Regions from separate parts of the Streptomyces sp. NPDC048389 genome, predicted to be linked through region 1. Evidence: riboswitches for the same ligand, from Rfam matches in the RefSeq annotation. Region 1 holds a riboswitch; each other region holds the start of a gene.

Region 1 (4,979 bases):
CCGGACCCGCCGGGACTCTCGGCCCTGCCCGGCTCGGACTCTCGGCCCCGCCCGGATCCTCGCCCCTGCCCGGACCGTCGCTCTTGCGCCGCCCTGCCCTGCCCCTGCCCTGCCAGGCTCGGGACCCTTGCCCTGCCGGAGCCCTCTGCCCGGACCTCAAATACGTTCTGCCGTAGCAGAGTTCACCGCTTCGAGCGACAGATATGTACGGATCTTGGAGGATCCCTGCTTCTCAAGCACGATAAGTGGCAGTCTGACGCGAAACCGTAATCCGTGGCCGTTCCTGCGTTTCATCCGCTACGAGTCGGAGCCCGGCCGCGGTGGGAAAGGGACAGCGCCGCCATGGCAGATCATCAGGAAACATCCCTCACTCTGCCCAGCGAGCCGGCGTCGGTCTCCGCCGCGCGGAGACATGTCACGGACGCCGTGTGCGCGTGGGGGCTCGAGCCCGACGCCGAAGCCGTCGACACCGTCCGGCTGATCGTGTCCGAGCTCGCCACCAACGCCGTTCAGCACACCTTCGGCCAGTCGCCGACGTTCACCGTGGACGTGTGGCTGGAACGCGACGAGGAGTTGTGCATCGGAGTCACCGACAGCCATCCGCGGTGGCCGCAGCGGCTGCCCGCCGCCGTCCGCCAGGACAACGGCCGCGGCATGGTCATCATCCGCACCCTCACCGCCGAGTACGGCGGACGGATGTCCGTCACGCCCACCGCGGAGGGCGGCAAGACGGTCTGGATCGCGCTGCCCTGGTCCGTCCCCGTGCAGAGCTGACCGCACCGCGGCCAGGACGTGTGACGGCAGGCGACCGCCCCGTCGACGGCAGGCGACGCCGTCACCACGGGGCCGGCCCGGGACGGGCACCCCGCCCTTCGAGCGCGCCGCGTATCAGCGCCGCGGTGCTGCCGCGCACTCCGCTGCCGACGGGCGTCGACGTGTTGTCGGGCGCTGATCCGGTTCCCGACAGTGGCGCTGCCGGTCGACCGGCTCGGCCCGTGGCCGCCCAGGCCGTGTCCGGTGGTGCGCCGACCGTGCTCGGCGCCACGCTGCTCGTCCAGCCGACGGCATACCGACGGCGCGCCACCGCAAGGGAACTGCCGGGGCGTCAGCGCACCCGGCCGTACTTGACGCTCCGCGTCCAGATCTTGGCCAGCCGGACCACGTCGCCCGTCTTCGGGGAGTGCCAGATCCTCCCGTTGCCGGCGTAGATGCCCACGTGGTACACGGCACCGCCGGAATGGAAGAACACCAGGTCACCGCGTCGGCGGTCGGATGTGGAGACACGACGGGTCCGGTTGTACTGCTGCTGTGCCGTCCGGGGCAGTATTTTCCCGGCCTTCTTGTACGAGTAGAACGTCAGCCCGGAGCAGTCGAAGCTGTTCGGACCCGTGGCGCCGTAGCTGTACGGCGATCCCTGCTTCGACGCCGCCACCTTGAGCGCTTTGCTCGCGTGGCTGCTGATCGCGTGGGCCGGGGCGATGCCGCCCGGGGTGAGGAGTGTGCCCCCCACGGCGGCGATCGTCAGTGCCGATACGGCACCCGCACGGGAGAAGAGGAGCGGGAGATCAATCTGCGCAGTCATGCGCAACCCTTCGTCAGCCGCCTGTGAAGGATGACCTGTCGGGTTCGGACCGGCGAAGACGCCCGGCCGCCGCAGCGGCTTCACCCCAAGGCGTGCCCGGGGTCGCCGGTCACGCCGTACTGCTCGGGTCCTCCACTCCTGCCGATGCACTTCCGTCGACCAGACGTCCGGTGCGGCGGCAGGACTCAGCGTCCGCCCGGACCGCCCCGTCGAGGTGACGGGGGCTTGTCGTCCCACGGATCGTTACCCACTCATGTCCGATTTCCGAGCCGAAACGGCTTTTGTGAACCTGATCACGACTGGCCCTTTCGGGTGGACAGGCCCGTCGAGCCCCGTGTCCCATGACCCGGAGGCATGGCCGTACCAGCGAAGAAGCAGTCGATTGCGCCAGATCGGTGGTCACGCCGCGCAAGTCCTGTGACACGCGACGACTTCGGCGAAGCTCCACCGAACGAGGGACGAACACCGTTACCCCGTCGGCGGTTGACAGCAGCGGAGTGATCGTCAACTCGTCGAAACCGGCGGCATGGTCACCCGTTTCGCCCTGCGTTCGCCGTCGAGCACGCGCAGCGCTTCGGTGAGCGTGTGCGTGTACGCCTCGTTCTCACCCCCTATGTGCTTGAGCGTCAGGGCTTCCTTGAGTGCGGTTGCCCGCCCGACCAGGGCCTGCGTGGCGCGCAGAGCCGCGCGACGACGGCGCCGTATACGAGTCGGTCCTTGATCGCGGCCCTGGCGGCGGCCTCCTCCTCGTCGCGCTGGACGTCGAAGGCGTCGCCGTGTTCTTCGAATCGCTGCTCGAGCCGACCGGTGACCGCGGTGGGAGCCGCGGCACGGATGAGGCCGCGGTGGGACCCGCGACACGGATGGGCGGGCCGCGCGGCGCGGTCCGGGTGGCCGGACGGTCGAAGCCCCCGGGGCCGGCTCCACCGCGACCGGGCCCGGCACGATCACCGCGATCAGGTGGCGGTGGGGGCAGCGGTCACGAGAGGCCCGTGGATCCGCGAACCCTGGATCCGCGAATCGGAGATCCGCGAACCGGAGATCCGCGAACCGGAGATCCGCGAACCGGATGTGCGGGAACGGGACGTGGGGGAGCCCGGTGCGGGGAAACCAAGATCAGTTAACGCATCGGAAAAGTGCCGGAAAAAACCGCGCCGTAAGGTTCAACGCCTGGTCGTGGAACACCCGCGCACGAGTCAACAGAGCGTTGAGGCGCGCTACGGTCATCACGGTCGGCGATCACGAGCCGGACGACATTGAGGTGGACGCGTGCAACTCTCCCCGCACGAGCAGGAACGGCTTCTCATCCATGTGGCCGCCGACGTGGCGCAGAAGCGCAAGGCGCGCGGTGTGCGACTGAACCATCCGGAAGCCGTCGCCCTCATCACCGTGCACATCCTCGAAGGCGCCCGCGACGGCCGCAGCGTCAGCGAACTCATGGCCTCCGGACGCAAGGTGCTCACCCGCGACGACGTCATGGAGGGCATCGCCGAAATGATCCATGACGTCCAGGTGGAGGCCACATTCCCCGACGGGACCAAGCTCGTGACCGTCCACGACCCGATCCTCTGAGGGGCGTGGCGCTCATGATTCCCGGAGAGATCCTCTGCGGTGACGGCCCGGTGGTGCTCAACGAGGGCCGCGAGACCACCCGCCTCACCGTCGTCAACGCCGCCGACCGCCCGGTTCAGGTCGGCTCCCACTACCACTTCGCCGAGGCCAACCCCGGCCTCGAGTTCGATCGCGCCGCCGCGCGCGGCAAGCGGCTGAACGTCGCCGCCGGCACCGCCGTCCGCTTCGAGCCCGGCATCCCCGTCGATGTGGAACTCGTACCGCTCGCCGGCCGCCGGATCGTGGCCGGGCTGCGTGGAGAGACCGGAGGGCACCTCGATGGCTGAACTGCACCGCGCCGTGTACGCCGACCTGTTCGGCCCCACCACCGGCGACCGCATCCGCCTCGCCGACACCGACCTGCTCGTCGAGATCGAGGACGACCTCTCCGGCGGCCCCGGCCGCGCGGGTGACGAGGCGGTGTTCGGTGGCGGCAAGGTGATCCGCGAGTCCATGGGCCAGGCCCGTACGACACGGGCCGAAGGCGCGCCCGACACGGTGATCACCGGGGCCGTGATCCTCGACCACTGGGGCGTGGTGAAGGCCGACATCGCTCTCCGCGACGGGCGGATCAGCGGCATCGGCAAGGCGGGCAACCCCGACACCATGGACGGCGTCCACCCGGCCCTGGTCATCGGACCCGAGACCGAGATCATCGCGGGCAACGGGAAGATCCTCACCGCCGGGGCCGTAGACGCGCACGTCCACTTCGTCTCGCCGACCCTCGTCGAGCAGGCGCTCGCCACCGGGGTGACCACCCTCGTCGGCGGCGGCACCGGACCGGCCGAAGGGACCAAGGCCACCACGGTCACACCGGGCCCCTGGCACCTCGCCCGGATGTTCGAGGCGCTGGACACCTGGCCCGTCAATATCGGCCTGCTCGGCAAGGGCAACACCACCTCACGCGACGCCATGCACTCCCAACTGCGCGGCGGAGCCCTCGGGTTCAAGATCCACGAGGACTGGGGTGCGACTCCCGCGGCCATCGACGCCTGCCTGGGCGTCTGCGACGAGACCGGCGCCCAGCTCGCCATCCATACCGACACATTGAACGAGGCGGGATTCGTCGGCGACACCCTCGCCGCCATCGCCGGCCGTACGGTCCACGCCTACCACACGGAGGGCGCGGGCGGCGGACACGCACCCGACATCATCACCGTCGTCTCCGAGCCGTACGTGCTGCCCAGCTCGACCAACCCGACCCGGCCGCACACCCTCAACACCATCGACGAGCACCTCGACATGCTGATGGTCTGTCACCACCTCAACCCGGCCGTCCCCGAAGACCTCGCCTTCGCGGAGTCACGCATCCGGCCCTCGACCATCGCGGCGGAGGACGTCCTGCACGACCTCGGAGCGATCTCGATCATCTCCTCCGACGCACAGGCCATGGGCCGGATCGGCGAGGTGGTCATGCGCACCTGGCAGACCGCGCACGTGATGAAGAAGCGCCGGGGCGCTCTGGCGGGCGACGGGCGCGCCGACAACCACCGGGCGCGTCGCTATGTCGCCAAATACACCATCAACCCGGCGGTCGCCCAGGGCATCGACGGGGACATCGGCTCGGTGGAGACCGGCAAACTCGCCGATCTCGTACTGTGGGAACCGGCGTTCTTCGGCGTGAAACCGCAGCTCGTCATCAAGGGCGGTCAGATCGCGTACGCCCAGATGGGCGACGCCAACGCCTCGATCCCCACGCCGCAACCGGTCCTGCCCCGCCCGATGTTCGGCGCGCTGGGCCGGGCGGCGGCCCGCAGCTCGGTCAACTTCGTCGCGCAGGCGGCGA
Region 2 (4,979 bases), on a different contig from region 1:
TGCTGCTGGCCGCGTTCCGCTGGCTGGACCGGGTCGAGCCGGGCCCCTGGCGGAATCTGCTCTTCGCATTCGCCTGGGGCGCCTGCGCCGCGGCCCTGATCGCGATCGTCGCGAACACGTTCGCGACCCGCTGGATAGCGACGGCGACCGCCGATCCCGCGTCCGCCGACACCATCGGGGCGACGGTCGTCGCGCCCGTCGTCGAGGAGAGCGCCAAGGCCGCCGCGATCCTGCTGCTCTTCGTCTTCCGCAGAAGGGACTTCACCGGAGTCGTGGACGGTGTGGTGGTCGCCGGCTTCACCTCCACCGGCTTCGCCTTCACGGAGAACATCCTCTATCTGGGCAGCGCGTTCGACGAGGACCAGTCGACGGGCACGTCCGGCTTCGCCTCCGTGACCGCGGCGACCTTCTTCGTACGGGTGGTGATGTCACCGTTCGCCCACCCGCTCTTCACCGTGCTGACGGGCCTCGGTTTCGGTTTCGCCGCCCTCGGCGCGCGCCGCCACCGGCGGCTGCGGCGTATCGCGCCGCCACTCCTCGGCCTGACCCTCGCGATGGGCATGCACGCCCTGTGGAACGGCTCGGCGTCGATGCTCAGCCCGTGGGGCTTCTACGCCGTGTACGGGGCGTTCATGGTGCCGGCCTTCGGGCTGCTCGCCTGGCTGGCGATATGGAGCCGCCAGCGCGAGCTGCGCACGATATCCGACGAGCTCCCCGCCTACGCCGCGGCGGGCTGGATACCGGCGGCCGAGCCCCGGGCCCTTTCATCGATGCGGGCCCGCACGATGGCGCGCGACTTCGCCCGGCGCACATACGGCCCGGCCGCCGGCCACGCGGTGTCGGAGTACGAGTCGTTCGCGACATCGCTGGCCTTCCTGCGCCGACGGGCACACCGGGGCGCGGCGGGCCCGGACTTCGCGGAGCGCGAGCAGGAGCTGCTGCACCATCTGTGGCAGCGTCGACAGGTGGCGGGGCCGTCACTGGCGTACGCGGCCCGGGCGACGAGCCGCGCACCGGCGCCGCCTCCGTACCGCGACTACGGCGGCTACAACCCGTACCGCTCCTGACCCGCGCCGGTCCCCCGTCGAGACGGCGGGATGTCCATGACCCGCGCACGGCGGGATGCCCTGGCGTCGGGGCGGGTGTGCGGCGGGGGCGGGAGGAGACATGGATGTGCCCGGCACGAAGCAGCGCATGGGGTGAGCATGCGGCGCCCCCGTACCGGGCAGGGATCAGACCGTGAGGCCCTTGCTGCGCAGCCAGGACATCGGGTCGATGCCGGAGCCGCCCGGGGTGTGCACCTCCAGGTGCAGGTGAGGCCCGGTGACGTTGCCGGTGGCGCCGACGCGACCGATCGTCTCGCCGGTGGTGACCGTCTGGCCCGCGCTCGCCGTCATCGACGACAGGTGGGCGTACAGGACCTCGGTGCCGTCGTCCAGTTCGAGGACGATGCGGTAGCCGTAGGAGCCGGACCAACCCGCGGACTTGACCGTACCGCCGTGGACGGCCTTGACCGGGGTGCCGGTCGGGGCGGCGAAGTCCAGGCCGGTGTGCTGGCCGGAGGACCAGAGGGAGCCGGACTCGCCGTAGGTGGAGGTGATCGTGTACGAGGAGGTGGGCAGGGAGAAGCTCTTCGCGAGCTCGGCGAGACGCTCGGCCTCCGCCTTGGCCCTGGCCGCCTCCTCCGCCTTGCGCTTCTCCTCGGCGGCCTTGGCCTCCGCCTCGCTCTGCTGCTTCGCGGCCGCGGCCGCGGCCTGTTCCGCGGCGAGCTTCTCCGCCGCGGCCTTGGCCTCCGCGTCCGCCGCGGCCTGCTGCTGCTCGGCCTGCTGGAGGATGCGGGCGCGCAGTGCCTCGCCGGCGCCCGTCGACTGCGCGGAGCTGTCGCCACCGTCGGCCACGGGCGCCGCGGCGGCGGTCAGCGGGGCGGTGTTGACCTCGCCCGCGGCGTCGGAGTCGCCCGAGACCAACGAGCCGACGCCCGGAAGGGACTTGGCATCGGGAAGGTTGTCCGTGATGGCGTCGGGAAGGGAGATGGAAACCGCCGGCTTGTCCTGCGCGGTGGCTATGCCACCGGCGCCGACCGCGGCGATCACACCGACGCCGAGCACCGTGGAGCTGCGGGCGAGTCCGCCGCGCTGCTTGATGACACGGTGCCGGCCGCGCACGGGGCGGATGGACTCCTCGGTGGGATTCCATTCCTCCCAGGTCCGCTCGGGCGCGTCGCCACCGGCGTGTTCGGACGCGAAGCGGGTTTCTGGGGCAGGCATGTTGGACGCCACGAAGGCGTACTCCTTCCTTCCTTCTCGCCTACCGGGTTAGCTGACGGGTTCGGAGCAGGAAGGTCTCCTACGGGCGCCTCGACCGCGAACTGCACGGCAAGAGGTGCCCGATTCACCCCAATTGGTGGTTCCCCGGCTCCCTTGCGGGATTCGGCGCGTGCGCACGGTGCCGCCTCTGACGACGGCTGGGACGACCGCGCTGCGTTATCGAACGTTAATAGACGGCGGGGTCGGATTCCAAGCCGTTCCGGTTGATCATTAACGATTCGGACGGGGACTTAATCGGACAGACACCCCCGCAACGGGGCGACTTGATCAAACGTCAGGACCGGACCTTTTTCTGACGTTGTATCAAATGTTATGCGGAGGGGTGTCCCTCGATCACAGGCCGTGAGGACGGGGGCGGTGGACCGGCTGCGCCGCCCCGTCGGCCGGCGTGCCCGGCGGCGCCATCCGCTTCCGCTCCCTGCTCACGTCTCCTGTCACGTCTCATGGGGAACCACCGGCACCGTCCTGCGCCGCTCCGGCTGCCCCCGCGCCGGCCGGCCGACGGCCAGCAGCGCCATGTCGTCGTTCGACCCGCCGCCGGTGTACCGGCGTACGTCGTCGACGAGCGCGTCCAGCAGCTCCCCGGGCCCCGGGAAGAGCCGCCCGGCGAGCCGTTCGACCGGGTCGTAGAAGACACCGCGGTCGTCACGCGCCTCCGTGACGCCGTCCGTGTAGAGCAGAAGTGTCGCCCCGTCGGGCAGCGGGAACTCCTCCGCCCGGTCCGGCCACTCCCCCAGACCCATGCCGAGCGGCAGCGCCGCCTGCCGCGGCCGCAGAACGTCCAGCGCACCGTCGGCGTGCAGCAGCAGCGGCTCCGGATGCCCCCGGTTCACCAGCCGCACCATCGCACCGCCGCGGGGAATCTCGCCCAGCACGGCAGTGGTGAAACCCTCCACCGCGTCCAGGCCCTCCCGCCGAGTGCCCTCCCGCTTGAGGGCACGCTCCAGCCGCTGCCCCACGCCCTCGAGCGAGCGCTCCTGCTCCGCGGCCTCACGGAACGCACCGATGATGACCGCCACGGTCCCCACCGCCCCCAGCCCCTTGCCACGGACGTCGCCCACGATGAGACGCACGCCGTACGGGGTGTCCTGCACAGCGAAGAGGTCACCGCCGATGAACGCGCCCTCCTGCGCCGCCTCGTACCGGGCGGCGATGTGCAGACCGCCGATCCGGTCTGCCGGCGCGGGCAGCACGGCGCGCTGCGCGGTCTCCGCGATCACCCGGGCCGAGGCCAGCTGTTCGCCGCTGCGTTGCACGACCCTGTTGATGAGCAGCGCGAGGGCCGCCACGGTGAGCACGGTGGTGGTCTCGGTGAGGGCGGTGATCTGCGCAGTGGTCCCGTTCGCCACATGCATGCCGCTCACGCCCATGAGGGCGGCGACGCCCATGAGCAAGGTCATCACGAACGGGAAGAGGGGGGCGGCGAGGAGCGGCGCGGCCGCGAAGAGCGGCACCGCGGTGAAACGAGGAGGCGTCAGCAGGTCGAAGACCACGCCTGCGACGATCATCGCCAAGGGCAGGGCCCGGACGGACCACGGTGCCCGCCGCACGCCGCCCTGATCACGCCGCTGCTGTCCCAAAGATGGTCTCCTGCCGGGTCCGCTGACGGCTGCGGACAGTACCGCGCCCTCCTCAGGCTGAGCGTCGACGCGCCGCACAATTACTTCCCGTCGCCCGGCCGGGCGAATGCCGAGACGGTCGGGACAGTCACCGGGAGCAAAGCCGGCAGCCTGGAAAAGCCACCGGCCCGGTGGGCGATCGTGGAGATCGACCACCGGGCCGGTGTCATCAGTAGCGGGGACAGGATTTGAACCTGCGACCTCTGGGTTATGAGCCCAGCGAGCTACCGAGCTGCTCCACCCCGCGTCGGTGAACACAACCTTACGGCATCCCGAGCAAGATCAACTCCACCTTTTCCGCGCAGCCGCCCCGACGCCGTCACATCACCCCTCCTCCGTTCGTCAGACATACGGACAACCGGATGATCAGTGCACGACGAGGGGACGGAACGACGATGGACGACCACGACTTCCTGGCCGAGCGGTTCGAGGCGCACCGTACACAACTGCGCGCGGTCGCCTACCGGATGCTCGGTTCACTGAGCGAGGCGGACGACGCCGTCCAGGAGGCGTGGCTCCGGCTCAGCCGTAGCGACTCCGACGGGATCAACAACCTGGGCGGCTGGCTGACGACCGTGGTGGGCCGGGTCTGCCTGGACATGCTGCGCTCGCGTACGTCCCGGCGCGAGGAGCCGATGGACGTGCACCTGCCGGAACCGATCGTGAGCAGCGCGGGCACCGTGGATCCGGAACACCGGGCGCTGCTCGCCGACTCGGTCGGGCTCGCGCTCCTCGTCGTGCTGGAGACGCTGGCGCCCGCCGAGCGGCTGGCGTTCGTACTACACGACATGTTCGGGGTGCCCTTCGACGAGATCGCCCCCGTCGTCGGCCGCACTCCGGCCGCCACCCGTCAGCTGGCCAGTCGTGCCCGGCGCCGCGTCCGGGGCTCCGCCCCCGTACCGGACCCCGACCTCGACCGTCAACGGGTCGTCGTCGACGCCTTTCTCACGGCGGCGCGCGGCGGTGACTTCGAGGCGCTCGTCACGGTGCTCGCCCCGGACGTCGTCGCCCGTTCCGACAGCGGGACGCTGCG
Region 3 (4,979 bases), on a different contig from region 1:
GGACCGTCGGCGCTGTCCACGCCGTTCCATACGTTCGAGTACCACGGCCGTTCGGCCGCGCCGCCCTCTTCGCGGCGGCGCTCCGCGGCCTCGGGGTCGATCATGGTGTAGCCGGTCTCCCCCGGGACCACGTAGTGCAGATGCTCGCGGGCGAGCCGCCGGATGTACATGTCGTCCTGGAGGCGCGCCTTCTCGTCCTTGAGCTGCTCGACCTGTGCGCGTGCCTCGTCCAGGAGGCGCTCCTGCTCGGCGATGTCCGCCCGCTGGGAGACGTACTGGCGCATCGGGTAGGCGAGCGCCACGACGAGCGAACAGACGACGAGGGCGAGGAAGGCCGCGCGGCCGGTGAGCCGGGAGCGGCGGGCCTGGCGGCGGTTCTGGGAGCGGTAGACGCGGGCGGCGGTCTGCTCGCCGAGCAGCCGCAGCCTGGTCGCGGTGGAGAACCTGTCCGCTTGCGGCCTGCGCGCCATTCCCTCGCCTCCCCTTCACACGCCGACGTCCCCGGACACGGTACGGGACCGTGGCCGGGGACGTACGGACGACAGGGCGTCAGCCGGTGATCAGCCCTCGTGCCCGCTGCGCTTACTGGTCCGCGAAGCGGAACCGCGGGAACGCGCTGCGGCCCGCGTACACCGCCGCGTCGTCGAGGATCTCCTCGATGCGCAGCAGCTGGTTGTACTTGGCGACGCGCTCGGAGCGGGCCGGGGCGCCGGTCTTGATCTGGCCGCAGTTGGTGGCGACGGCCAGGTCGGCGATGGTGACGTCCTCGGTCTCGCCGGAGCGGTGGGACATCATGCACTTGAACCCGTTGCGCTGCGCGAGCTCGACGGCGTCGAGGGTCTCGGTCAGCGAGCCGATCTGGTTGACCTTGACGAGCAGCGCGTTGGCGGCGGCTTCCTCGATGCCGCGGGCCAGACGCTCCGGGTTGGTGACGAAGAGGTCGTCGCCGACGATCTGGACCTTGCTGCCCAGCTTCTCGGTGAGGACCTTCCAGCCGTCCCAGTCGTCCTCGAACAGCGGGTCCTCGATGGAGACCAGCGGGTAGGAGGCGACGAGCTCCTCGTAGTACTCCGTCATCTCGGCGGCCGAGCGGGACTTGCCCTCGAACTCGTACGAGCCGTCCTTGTAGAACTCGGACGCGGCGACGTCGAGCGCGAGCGCGATGTCCTTGCCCGGGGCGTAACCGGCTTCCTTGATCGCCTCGAGGATGAGGTCGAGGGCGGCGCGGTTGGAGTCGAGGTTCGGCGCGAAGCCGCCCTCGTCGCCGAGGCCGGTGGACAGGCCCTTCTGCTTCAGCACCTTCTTGAGGGTGTGGTAGACCTCGGTGCCCCAGCGCAGCGCCTCGGAGAAGGACTCGGCGCCGATCGGCGCGATCATGAACTCCTGGATGTCCACGTTGGAGTCGGCGTGCGAGCCGCCGTTCAGGATGTTCATCATCGGAACGGGCAGCAGGTGCGCGTTCGGGCCGCCCAGGTAGCGGAAGAGCGGCAGGTCGGACGCCTCGGAGGCGGCGTGCGCCACGGCGAGGGAGACGCCGAGAATGGCGTTGGCGCCGAGGGAGGACTTGTCCGGGGTGGCGTCCAGGTCGAACATCGCCTGGTCGATCAGGCGCTGCTCGGTGGCGTCGTAGCCGACGAGCTCCGGGCCGATCTGCTCGATGACGGCGAGGACGGCCTTCTCGACGCCCTTGCCCTGGTAGCGGTTCTTGTCACCGTCGCGGAGCTCGAGAGCTTCGAACGCACCGGTGGAGGCGCCGGACGGAACTGCAGCACGACCCGTGCTGCCGTCGTCGAGGCCAACCTCGACCTCGACCGTGGGGTTGCCTCGGGAGTCCAGGATTTCCCGGGCTACGACGACGTCGATGGACGGCACGAGCATCTCCTTCTGGGATGTGACGCGAGAAAAGGTGCAGAGGTCTGCTTGGCCTTGCGGCAAGAGCCTAACCGCCCTGGCGGCAAAGGCCCGGCCCATGCCCGCCCCCTGGGACGAAAAAGGGCATCAAGACCCTTGGGACCGGACAAACGGGGCGGTTTCTACCCGCGGGTAACCGGCGTCCCGGGCGCCGGCCCCCGAACGGACCGAGCCCCGGCCCGGCGCGTACGGGGGGAAGGCGCGCCGGGCCGGGGTGCTCGGATTCCGTTCGGAGACGGGTGCCCCCCACGACCGCCGGACCGCGGGGGGAGGGGGTCAGCTCAGGTGGAGCTGCTGACCCGGGTAGATCACGTCGGCGTCCTCGACGATGTCCTTGTTCAGCTCGAACAGCTTCTCCCAGCCGCCCTTGACCTTCTCGGCCTCGGCGATCTTGCTCAGGGTGTCGCCGGCCTCGACCTTGTACTCGCCGTCGCCCTTCTTGAAGCCCTTGGCCTCGGGCGCGGCGGCGGCAGGCTTCTCGGCCTTCTCCGCGGGGGCGGGGGCCTCGGCACGCTCGGAGCGCGTGGTGGGGGCCTCGGCGCGCTCCCGAGACGGCTGGGCGGGCTCGGTGTCGGCGGAGCCGCCGTCGTAGGAGGCGCCGGACAGGCCGACGCCGCAGCTCGGCCAGGCACCCTTGCCCTGACCGGCCAGGACCTTCTCGGCTATCTCGATCTGCTGGGCCTTGGACGCCTGGTCGGCGGTCGAGGCGTAGGCGGTGCCGCCGTACGCGGCCCAGGTGGAGGCGGAGAACTGCAGGCCGCCGTAGTAGCCGTTGCCCGTGTTGATGGACCAGTTGCCGCCGGACTCGCACTGGGCGACGGCGTCCCACTCGGAGGCGGTGGCGGCGGAGGCGGAGGTCGCGCCGAGAACCGGGGCGGCGATGGCGGCGCCGGCGACACCGGCGAGCGCGACGAGACGGGTGATCTTCGACGGGCGACGGTGCTTGGCCTTGCCGGAAGAACGCAGCATGGAACTTCTCCTCACCGACGCCTACGAGGTGAGCTGTCGGGTTCGGGCCTGTGAGTTGCCCGGCCGCACGTCCGTGGGACGCGCGGGCTTCACCCCCAGCCGGCTCCGGTCCGCGGATCTCTCGATCCGGACGGACGGTCCCGGCGCTTACCTTGGGTCCCCCGCTCCTGCCTTCGGCGCTCTGAGCGACGACTGTTCCCCCCGACCGACGGCAGGATTCGGCGTATCGGTCGACGGTGCCCGCGGTGGCGAGCAGTTCAGACCGTAGACACAGGACTCCCCGATGTTCAAAGTCGAACATCGGGGAGAAAACGCCCGAACCGACCACCCATGGATGTCCGTTTTCGCAGGTGGGGGGCGGAGTGGCCGAATTCGCGGGACGTTGTGCCCCAGTTGGGGCAAAGAGACCCTTGTCTCACTCGAACGAAGCGGACATAAGCCTACGAACCACCGCCTGAACTAGCGCCGCTCCAGGCCCAGATCGAGCGTCTGACCGGGAAGGATGAGGTCCGGGTCCGAACCGACGGTCTCCTCGTTCGCCTCATAGAGGGCGGGCCACCCGCCGGGCACCTCCTGCGCGGCGGCGATGTCACACAGGTTGTCGCCGGGCCGAACGGTGTACGCGCCGGGGCCGGTTGCCGCGACGTCCCCCTTCCGGCCGGAGGCGTCACCCCGCGAGGCATGGCGGCCGCCTTCGCGGATCTCGCCCGGCTCGCCCGCGCCCGCCTCGTCGCCGGCGGACGCACCGCGGTGCTTGCCGGCGCCGGTCACAGCCTCTTCGGACGGGGTCGGCTCGGTGGCACCGTCCGCCGGCGCCGCCCCGGTGTCGTCGCCCTTGGGGGCCGGCCGGCCGGCCGCGTCACCGGACGGCGCAGCGGCGTCACCGGCGTCCGGTGCGCCGGAGTCCTCCGCGGAGCCCGAGGCGTCCGACGAGCCCCCGGCGGGCAGGCCGGCTTCAGGGTCGGCCGGGTCGAGAACGCCGAGGGGGTCGGAGGCGTCCGACGACGGCTCACCGGCCGGCGCTTCGCTCTGCCGCGGCAGCGGGAGGATGCCCGGGTCGACGCCGGTGTCCGCGCCGTCGTCCTTCAGTCCGGCGAGCGGACCGCAGGCGGGCCAGGCGTCGGGCCCCTCGGCGGCGAGCACCTTCTCCGCGACCGCTATCTGCTGCGAGCGGCTCGCGAGGTCGGCGCTCGGCGCGTACACCGTGCCGCCGTAGGTGTCCCAGGTCTCCTGCGAGAACTGCAACCCGCCGTAGAAGCCGTTGTCGAAGTCGGCGCTCCAGGCCCCGCCGCTCTCGCACTCCGCGACGCGGTCCCAGGTGCTCGCCTCCGCCGCGGAGGCCGAGCCCGCACCGAGCAGCGGGATGGCGATGGCCGAACCGGTCACCCCTGCCGCGACGATGAGGGCCGGAGCCTGGCGGGGTCGGCGGTGTCGTCCGTTCCCGGAGAGCATGCGGTTGCCTTTCGCGTGACGACGGTGGTTCTTGCGGCCTGCTGACGCCTGCCGAATGACGGTGAACGTAGCCGCATTCGAACGTAAGTCACAAGTCGATGCAGCGGAGATCACGTGAAAGTCACAGAGTTGATGTGGCGTCAGCTTGTTTGAACTGTGAACTCAACGGGCAGAGTGCGCAATCCACGCATGATGAGCCCCCCACGCCAGCGCAAATCGTCCGGATCTCCCGCAAGCCGCAAGTCCGGCATTCTGCGGAGCAGAGTGGCCAGTGCGGTCTGCCCCTCGAGCCGGGCGAGCGGGGCGCCGAGGCAGTAGTGGATGCCGTGGCCGTACCCCAGATGCTGGTTGTCGGTCCGTGACAGGTCGAGCGTGTCGGGGGCGTCGAAGCGTTCCGGGTCGCGGTCGGCGGCCGCGAGGACGACGAGTACGGGGTCGCCCGCCGCGATCCGCTGCCCGCCGAGTGTCAGCGGCTCGGTGGCGAACCGCCAGGTCGCGAGCTCCACCGGCCCGTCGTAGCGCAGCAGTTCCTCCACCCCGGTCGCCAACAGGCCGCTCTCCCCGGCCGCCAGCGACGCCTGGAGGCGCTCACGCTGCCCGGGGTGGCGCAGCAGCGCGTAGACACCGTTGCCGATGAGGTTGACGGT
Region 4 (4,979 bases), on a different contig from region 1:
GGCTTCTTGCCCTCCGGCTCGGCGGCGGACCTCTTGCCGGCCTCCTCGTTCCCCTCCTTCACTGCAGGCGGGGGCCCGGTCAGGCCCGGCACGAACGCCGGGTCCGTCCCCACGGCGATGTCGATCTTCGGCTTCGGATCTATCTGCTGCTCCACGGCGGGCAGTATGGACGACGAAGCCGTACGAGACCAATGCGTCCGCCGGACCCCGCGCCGGAACTCGTGGTCGGGCGCCCGATCCCCGCCGTCCGGCCGGGTGATCGTCGCAGCCTCCGGCCATGACTGCGGACACCGGGTGTCCGACGCCCACACGGAAATCCACGCCGCCGCGGGGCGACCTTCTCGCGGGCTTCGCCCGGGTGTGAGCGTTCATCGGCCGGTCCCGGTACGGCCTGGCACCGGTCGGCGTCGGCGCGGTCGGTGCCGTACCGGCCGGCGGGGCCGTGGCCGTGGCGCTCCGCGGGGCGACGGGGCCGGACGGCGCGCGGTGCGGCCGCCGAAGCGGTGCAACCGGCTGGTGGCGCCGGCCGACGCGCTCAGGACCGTCGCGCCGCCGGCAGTGCGGTCGCCGTGGCCGGACGGCCGACGAGACCGTGCATGCGATGGTGCGGTGTGGGGGCCGCCGTCGCGCCGCGGCTCTCCTCGTTCCATGTGTTCGAACGGCCGGACACGGCAAAGCCGGTGCCCGGGGCGCGTGGGGCGCGCCCCGGGCACCGGCCCGGTGAACCGAGGGCGACGGATCAGCCGTCGCGCAGGTTCTGTCTAGTAAGGGCCGTTCACGTTGTCGATCGAGCCGTACCGGTCGGCGGCGTAGTTGCACGCGGCGGTGATGTTGGCGACCGGGTCGTACAGGTCGTAGGACGTGCCGGGGACGTGGTAAGCGTCGAAGGTCGGCTGGATGACCTGCAGCAGGCCCTTCGAAGGCGTGCCGTTGATGGCGTTGATGTCCCAGTTGTTGATCGCCATCGGGTTGCCGGAGGACTCCCGCATGATGTTGCGGTGAATTCCCTCGTAGCTTCCGGGAATTCCGTGCTGGGCCATGATGTCCAGCGATTCCTTGATCCAGCCGTCGAGGTTGTCGGCGTAGGCCGGCTTCGCGGCGACCTTCTCCGTCTTCACCGCAGTGGCCTTGGCCACCGGCGCGCTCTTCCGCTCCGAGCGGTCCGCACGGTCGGTCTCGGCGGCACGGTCGGCCTTCTTGGGCGCGGCCTTCGCCTCTGCCTCGGAGGCGGCGCCGATCGTCAGCTCGAGGCCCGGGTGAATCAGCGACGGGTTGTCGCCGACAGCCTTCCGGTTGTCCTTGTAGAGCTGCTTCCAGCCGCCGTCGAGGGAATGCGCGGCGGCGATCTTGGAAAGGGAGTCGCCGGCGACCACGGAATAGACGACGGGGTCGGACTTCTCGGCGGCGGCCGGAGCGGTCACGGCGGCCGGCTGTGCCGCGGGAGCGGCCTGAGCAGCGGTGGCGCCGATGAGCGGCAGGGCCAGGGCCGCGCCGCCCGTGCTCACGGCGATGATTCCGCGGGTCAGCGAACGGGCCCTGGTACGACGGTGCTTACCCTCTGTGGGCATGGTGAATTCCTCTCCGTCGCCTGCGAGGTGAGCTGTCGGGTTCGGGCTGGAGATGCCCGGCCGCACGGGAATGCGACTTCACCCCGAGCCGTTCCGTATTCCGGATCGGCGGCTTACCTGGTTCCCCCGCTCCTGCCGTACGTGAGTCGTTGCGGTCTGGTTTCCGGACGGCGGCAGGATTCGGCGGTCCACCCGGATTGACGGTGACCGTAAGCGAGAGCGTCCCGGCGAAACAAGTGCCGAATTGTGGATCACAATCCGAAAGGCGGTTCCGCAGGGGTGATTTCCTATTGTCATTACCGCGTCAAGAAACTCAAACCCCCTTTCGCCCAAGGGGAGTGGGGGGTCGAGTGACATTGCCGTTGCTCAGCGCCAGGTGACTGACATCACGGGCCGGTCGCGCAACCGCGGGCCCCGCCCGACCGTCTCCCCTGCGCCAACTCGCAACAATCGCCCGGAATTCACCTTCAGTACAGTTCGGCCAAATTATTCATAACGGACATTTACACCAAAGCACCGCGAGGCTCCCGGCGCAGGCCGGGGAACCCCGCGGTGCCGGCCGCGGTCCGTCTCAGCCGACGGTGCAGCCCTCGCCCCCCAAGGTGAAGGCGTCGGGGCTGTCGTTCTCACCCGACCAGTCCCCCGTGAAGCCGAAGCCCACGGAAGCACCGGCGGCCACCGTGCCGTTCCAGGAGACGTTGCCGACCGTCACCTCGGCCCCGGTCTGCCGGTGGGTGGCGTTCCACATCCGTCCGGCCTTCTGCCCGTCGGGGAAGGTCCAGCGCAGCTCCCAGCCGTCCAGAGCCGCGTCACCCGTGTTGGTGAGCGTCACATCGGCCTGGAAGCCGCCCGACCACTCGTTCGTGATGGTGTACGTCACCCTGCAGCCGGTGCCCGCGGGCGGCTCCTCCGGGCCGGGGCCCGGACCCGGGCCCGGGTTGCCGCCACCGTCCCCGTCCGACGACTCGCCGTAGATGATGCCGCGCCCGTTGGTGGCCACGTACACCCGGCCGAAGACCCGTGGGTCGCCCGTGATCGCCGCCCCGGTCCAGCCCCACTGGTGTGCGTCGTCATTGATCCGCGTCCAGCTCGCCCCCGCGTCCGTGGAGCGGAAGATGCCGCGGACACCGCCGATCTTCGCACTGGCGAAGAGCGTCTGGTACGAGGCGCCGGCCGCCGCCCTGCCGAAGCCGACGGCATCCGCCTCGTCCACGCCGGAGACCTTCACGAAGGTCGCTCCGGAGTCCGTGGAGTGCCACATCCCGTACGTCCCGTCCGCCGTGCCGCCCGCGAGCCAGACGTCTCCCTCCACACCGGGAACCGCCTTGAAGCGGACATTTCCCTCTTCCGGGAGTCCGGACGCCCCGGCGGTGAAGGTGGCGCCGCCGTCGGCCGACACATAGAACGTGCCGGCCTTGAAGCCGTAGAACTTCTTCGGGTTCTCGCGGTCGGACTCGACGATCGCCCCTGCCGGGATGCCGCTGGATGCCGTCCACGAGCTGCCGAAGCCGGTGGTGCGGTGCACACCGGCGCCGTCCGGGCTCCAGACGAAGCCGCTGCCGTCCGACGCGGCGGCAACCGTGCCGCCGCCCCTCACCCCCGCGGGCTGCGACCCCTGGAACCAGTTGGCGCCGTTGTCCGTGGAGAAGGCGATGTGCGGGGCGGCGTCGGCGTTGCCGACCCGTACGACGGTGTCGGGAGCGGCCTCCGCGAAGTCCAGACCGGTGGTCGCCGACATGGTCGGCCGGGTGAACATCCTCTCGGGCACGGCGTCGAGGTCGGTATGGCGGAAGCCGCCGATGTCGAGAAGCCCGCTGAGCAGGGGCGCCCCCGACGGCGGGCTGACGAGGTCGGCGAGGCCGGCGGCGCGCAGGTGGGCCAGGATGTCAGCGGCAGACGGCACTGGTAGACAAGCGGACAGGTGTCCTCGGCGCGTTCTCTGATTTTCGTCACACATTTCCAACGGCCGCCGGGGGCACCCCGGTTACGCTCGCGTCGCACAGTTCCGGGCGGCAGTGTCCCCGGTCATAGGCGGGTGGTGAGCCAGCCGTCGGGCAGTTTCCGCAGCCAGCCGCGATCGGCGAGTCTGACCAGCCTCCCGCGCAGTGGCTCCAGCTTGGCCCGCACGCTGACGTCCACCCCGAGCGCGTCGCCGACCTGCCGGGTCATGACCGGTCCGGCGACCTGCCGCACGATGGCGAGGATGCGCTGGTAGTCCGGCGGGAGTGTGGTCTCCTCCACCTCTGACGTGCGGTGCGGGATCAGCGTCACCGCCCGTCCGCCCACGTGCCCGGGCGTCGGTGCGGCCGAGGCACGTTCGCCGGCGATCTGTTCGCTCACCCGTTCAAGGACCCGTTCGGCGACGGCGATTTCGTCGCGCTCGGCCCGCACCCGCGTTAACTGCTTGGCCAGATGTTCTTCGAGTTCGTCCAGTTCCGCGCGCCGCGCGGTGATGCGTTCCAGCACCTCGGGACCCATGCATCGGATCGTAGAAGGCCGCCCGGCCCCGGTGAGCGGGAACCAGGGAACCGATCGGCTCCGTCAGACGATCTGCTCCCGCAGGCTGCTGCCCACGACCAGCCCGAGCACCCCGACGGGCCGGCTGGGCAGCGCCGTCCCCGTCGAGGCGGACTCGGATCAGAAGCTGGCCACAGCCTCCTGCTCACTGTCGAAGACCTCAAAGACCGAGATCAGCTGGGTAGCCTGCAGGGTGTCATTGACCGTCGGGGGCAGGTTGACCAGCTTGAGCCTCCCGCCGCGGTTGGTGATGGTCGTGTAGCCCGAGACAAGCTCGCCGATCCCGGAGCTGTCGACCATGCTGACACCCTCCAGGTTGAGCAGGATGTTCGTCGCGCCGCCCTCCAGGGCCTCAGCGATGGCCTCACGGAGCCTGATATCCCCGACACCGATGGTGATCTTGCCCTTCATGTCGAGTACGGTCACATCGCCGATCTGGCGGGAGGTGATCTCCATGTATCTGCGTCCTTACGTGGTCGTATCGAACACCAGGACCACATCGGTCCCCGGCGGGTCGTCTCGGCACACGATGTCGTAGTGGTCGGTGACATGGTCGATCAGGACAAGCCCCCGGCCAGAAGACGTCAGGTTGACGTCGCCGGTCGCCTCGGGCCGGTCGAAGCCGTCCCCTTCGTCGCCGACGGTTACCCGCAACCGCCCTCCACGCAGCTCCGAGCTGAGCCGGACATGTCTGGCCGGGTCACGGCGGTTGCCATGGAGCACCGCGTTGGCGACGGCTTCCCTGACCGTGAGTCCAAGGCGGTACTGCTCATCTTCACTCAGCCCATAGGCCATGCAGACCTTCTCAGCCCACGCCGCAGCAGCCTCGACACTCGCTATGTCGGAGGGCAACTCCAAGGAACCTGGCTCCATGTCACCTCGACCTCGTGCACC

What was found. Region 1 has a riboswitch for cyclic di-AMP ahead of AB0903_RS31990 (C40 family peptidase). Riboswitches for the same ligand answer to the same signal wherever they lie in the genome.
Region 2: linked by a shared signal. The riboswitch ahead of AB0903_RS20410 (M23 family metallopeptidase) and the one ahead of AB0903_RS31990 (C40 family peptidase) in region 1 are both predicted to bind cyclic di-AMP.
Region 3: linked by a shared signal. The riboswitch ahead of AB0903_RS08880 (transglycosylase family protein) and the one ahead of AB0903_RS31990 (C40 family peptidase) in region 1 are both predicted to bind cyclic di-AMP.
Region 4: linked by a shared signal. The riboswitch ahead of AB0903_RS32145 (LysM peptidoglycan-binding domain-containing protein) and the one ahead of AB0903_RS31990 (C40 family peptidase) in region 1 are both predicted to bind cyclic di-AMP.

The regions. Positions count from the first base shown of each region.
Region 1 covers NZ_JBEZKP010000077.1:11,460-16,438, reverse strand. Annotated here, with positions in the region: gene AB0903_RS31995 (ATP-binding protein) at 343-774, shown strand; gene AB0903_RS31990 (C40 family peptidase) at 1,106-1,582, opposite strand; cyclic di-AMP (ydaO/yuaA leader) riboswitch at 1,586-1,770, opposite strand; partial or broken gene AB0903_RS31985 (hypothetical protein) at 2,087-2,266, opposite strand; gene AB0903_RS31980 (urease subunit gamma) at 2,852-3,154, shown strand; gene AB0903_RS31975 (urease subunit beta) at 3,169-3,480, shown strand; gene AB0903_RS31970 (urease subunit alpha) at 3,473-4,979, shown strand, end outside.
Region 2 covers NZ_JBEZKP010000029.1:16,959-21,937, forward strand. Annotated here, with positions in the region: gene AB0903_RS20405 (PrsW family intramembrane metalloprotease) at 1-1,067, shown strand, start outside; gene AB0903_RS20410 (M23 family metallopeptidase) at 1,233-2,279, opposite strand; cyclic di-AMP (ydaO/yuaA leader) riboswitch at 2,290-2,445, opposite strand; gene AB0903_RS20415 (PP2C family protein-serine/threonine phosphatase) at 2,762-3,907, opposite strand; tRNA gene AB0903_RS20420 (tRNA-Met) at 4,120-4,193, opposite strand; gene sigJ (RNA polymerase sigma factor SigJ) at 4,342-4,979, shown strand, end outside.
Region 3 covers NZ_JBEZKP010000008.1:123,675-128,653, reverse strand. Annotated here, with positions in the region: gene AB0903_RS08890 (septum formation initiator family protein) at 1-470, opposite strand, end outside; gene eno (phosphopyruvate hydratase) at 583-1,878, opposite strand; gene AB0903_RS08880 (transglycosylase family protein) at 2,188-2,877, opposite strand; cyclic di-AMP (ydaO/yuaA leader) riboswitch at 2,884-3,069, opposite strand; gene AB0903_RS08875 (transglycosylase family protein) at 3,340-4,332, opposite strand; gene AB0903_RS08870 (cytochrome P450) at 4,473-4,979, opposite strand, start outside.
Region 4 covers NZ_JBEZKP010000078.1:18,572-23,550, forward strand. Annotated here, with positions in the region: gene AB0903_RS32140 (hypothetical protein) at 1-155, opposite strand, end outside; gene AB0903_RS32145 (LysM peptidoglycan-binding domain-containing protein) at 762-1,568, opposite strand; cyclic di-AMP (ydaO/yuaA leader) riboswitch at 1,573-1,730, opposite strand; partial or broken gene AB0903_RS32150 (cellulose-binding domain-containing protein) at 2,140-3,426, opposite strand; gene AB0903_RS32155 (hypothetical protein) at 3,594-4,046, opposite strand; gene AB0903_RS32160 (STAS domain-containing protein) at 4,206-4,541, opposite strand; gene AB0903_RS32165 (ATP-binding protein) at 4,554-4,958, opposite strand.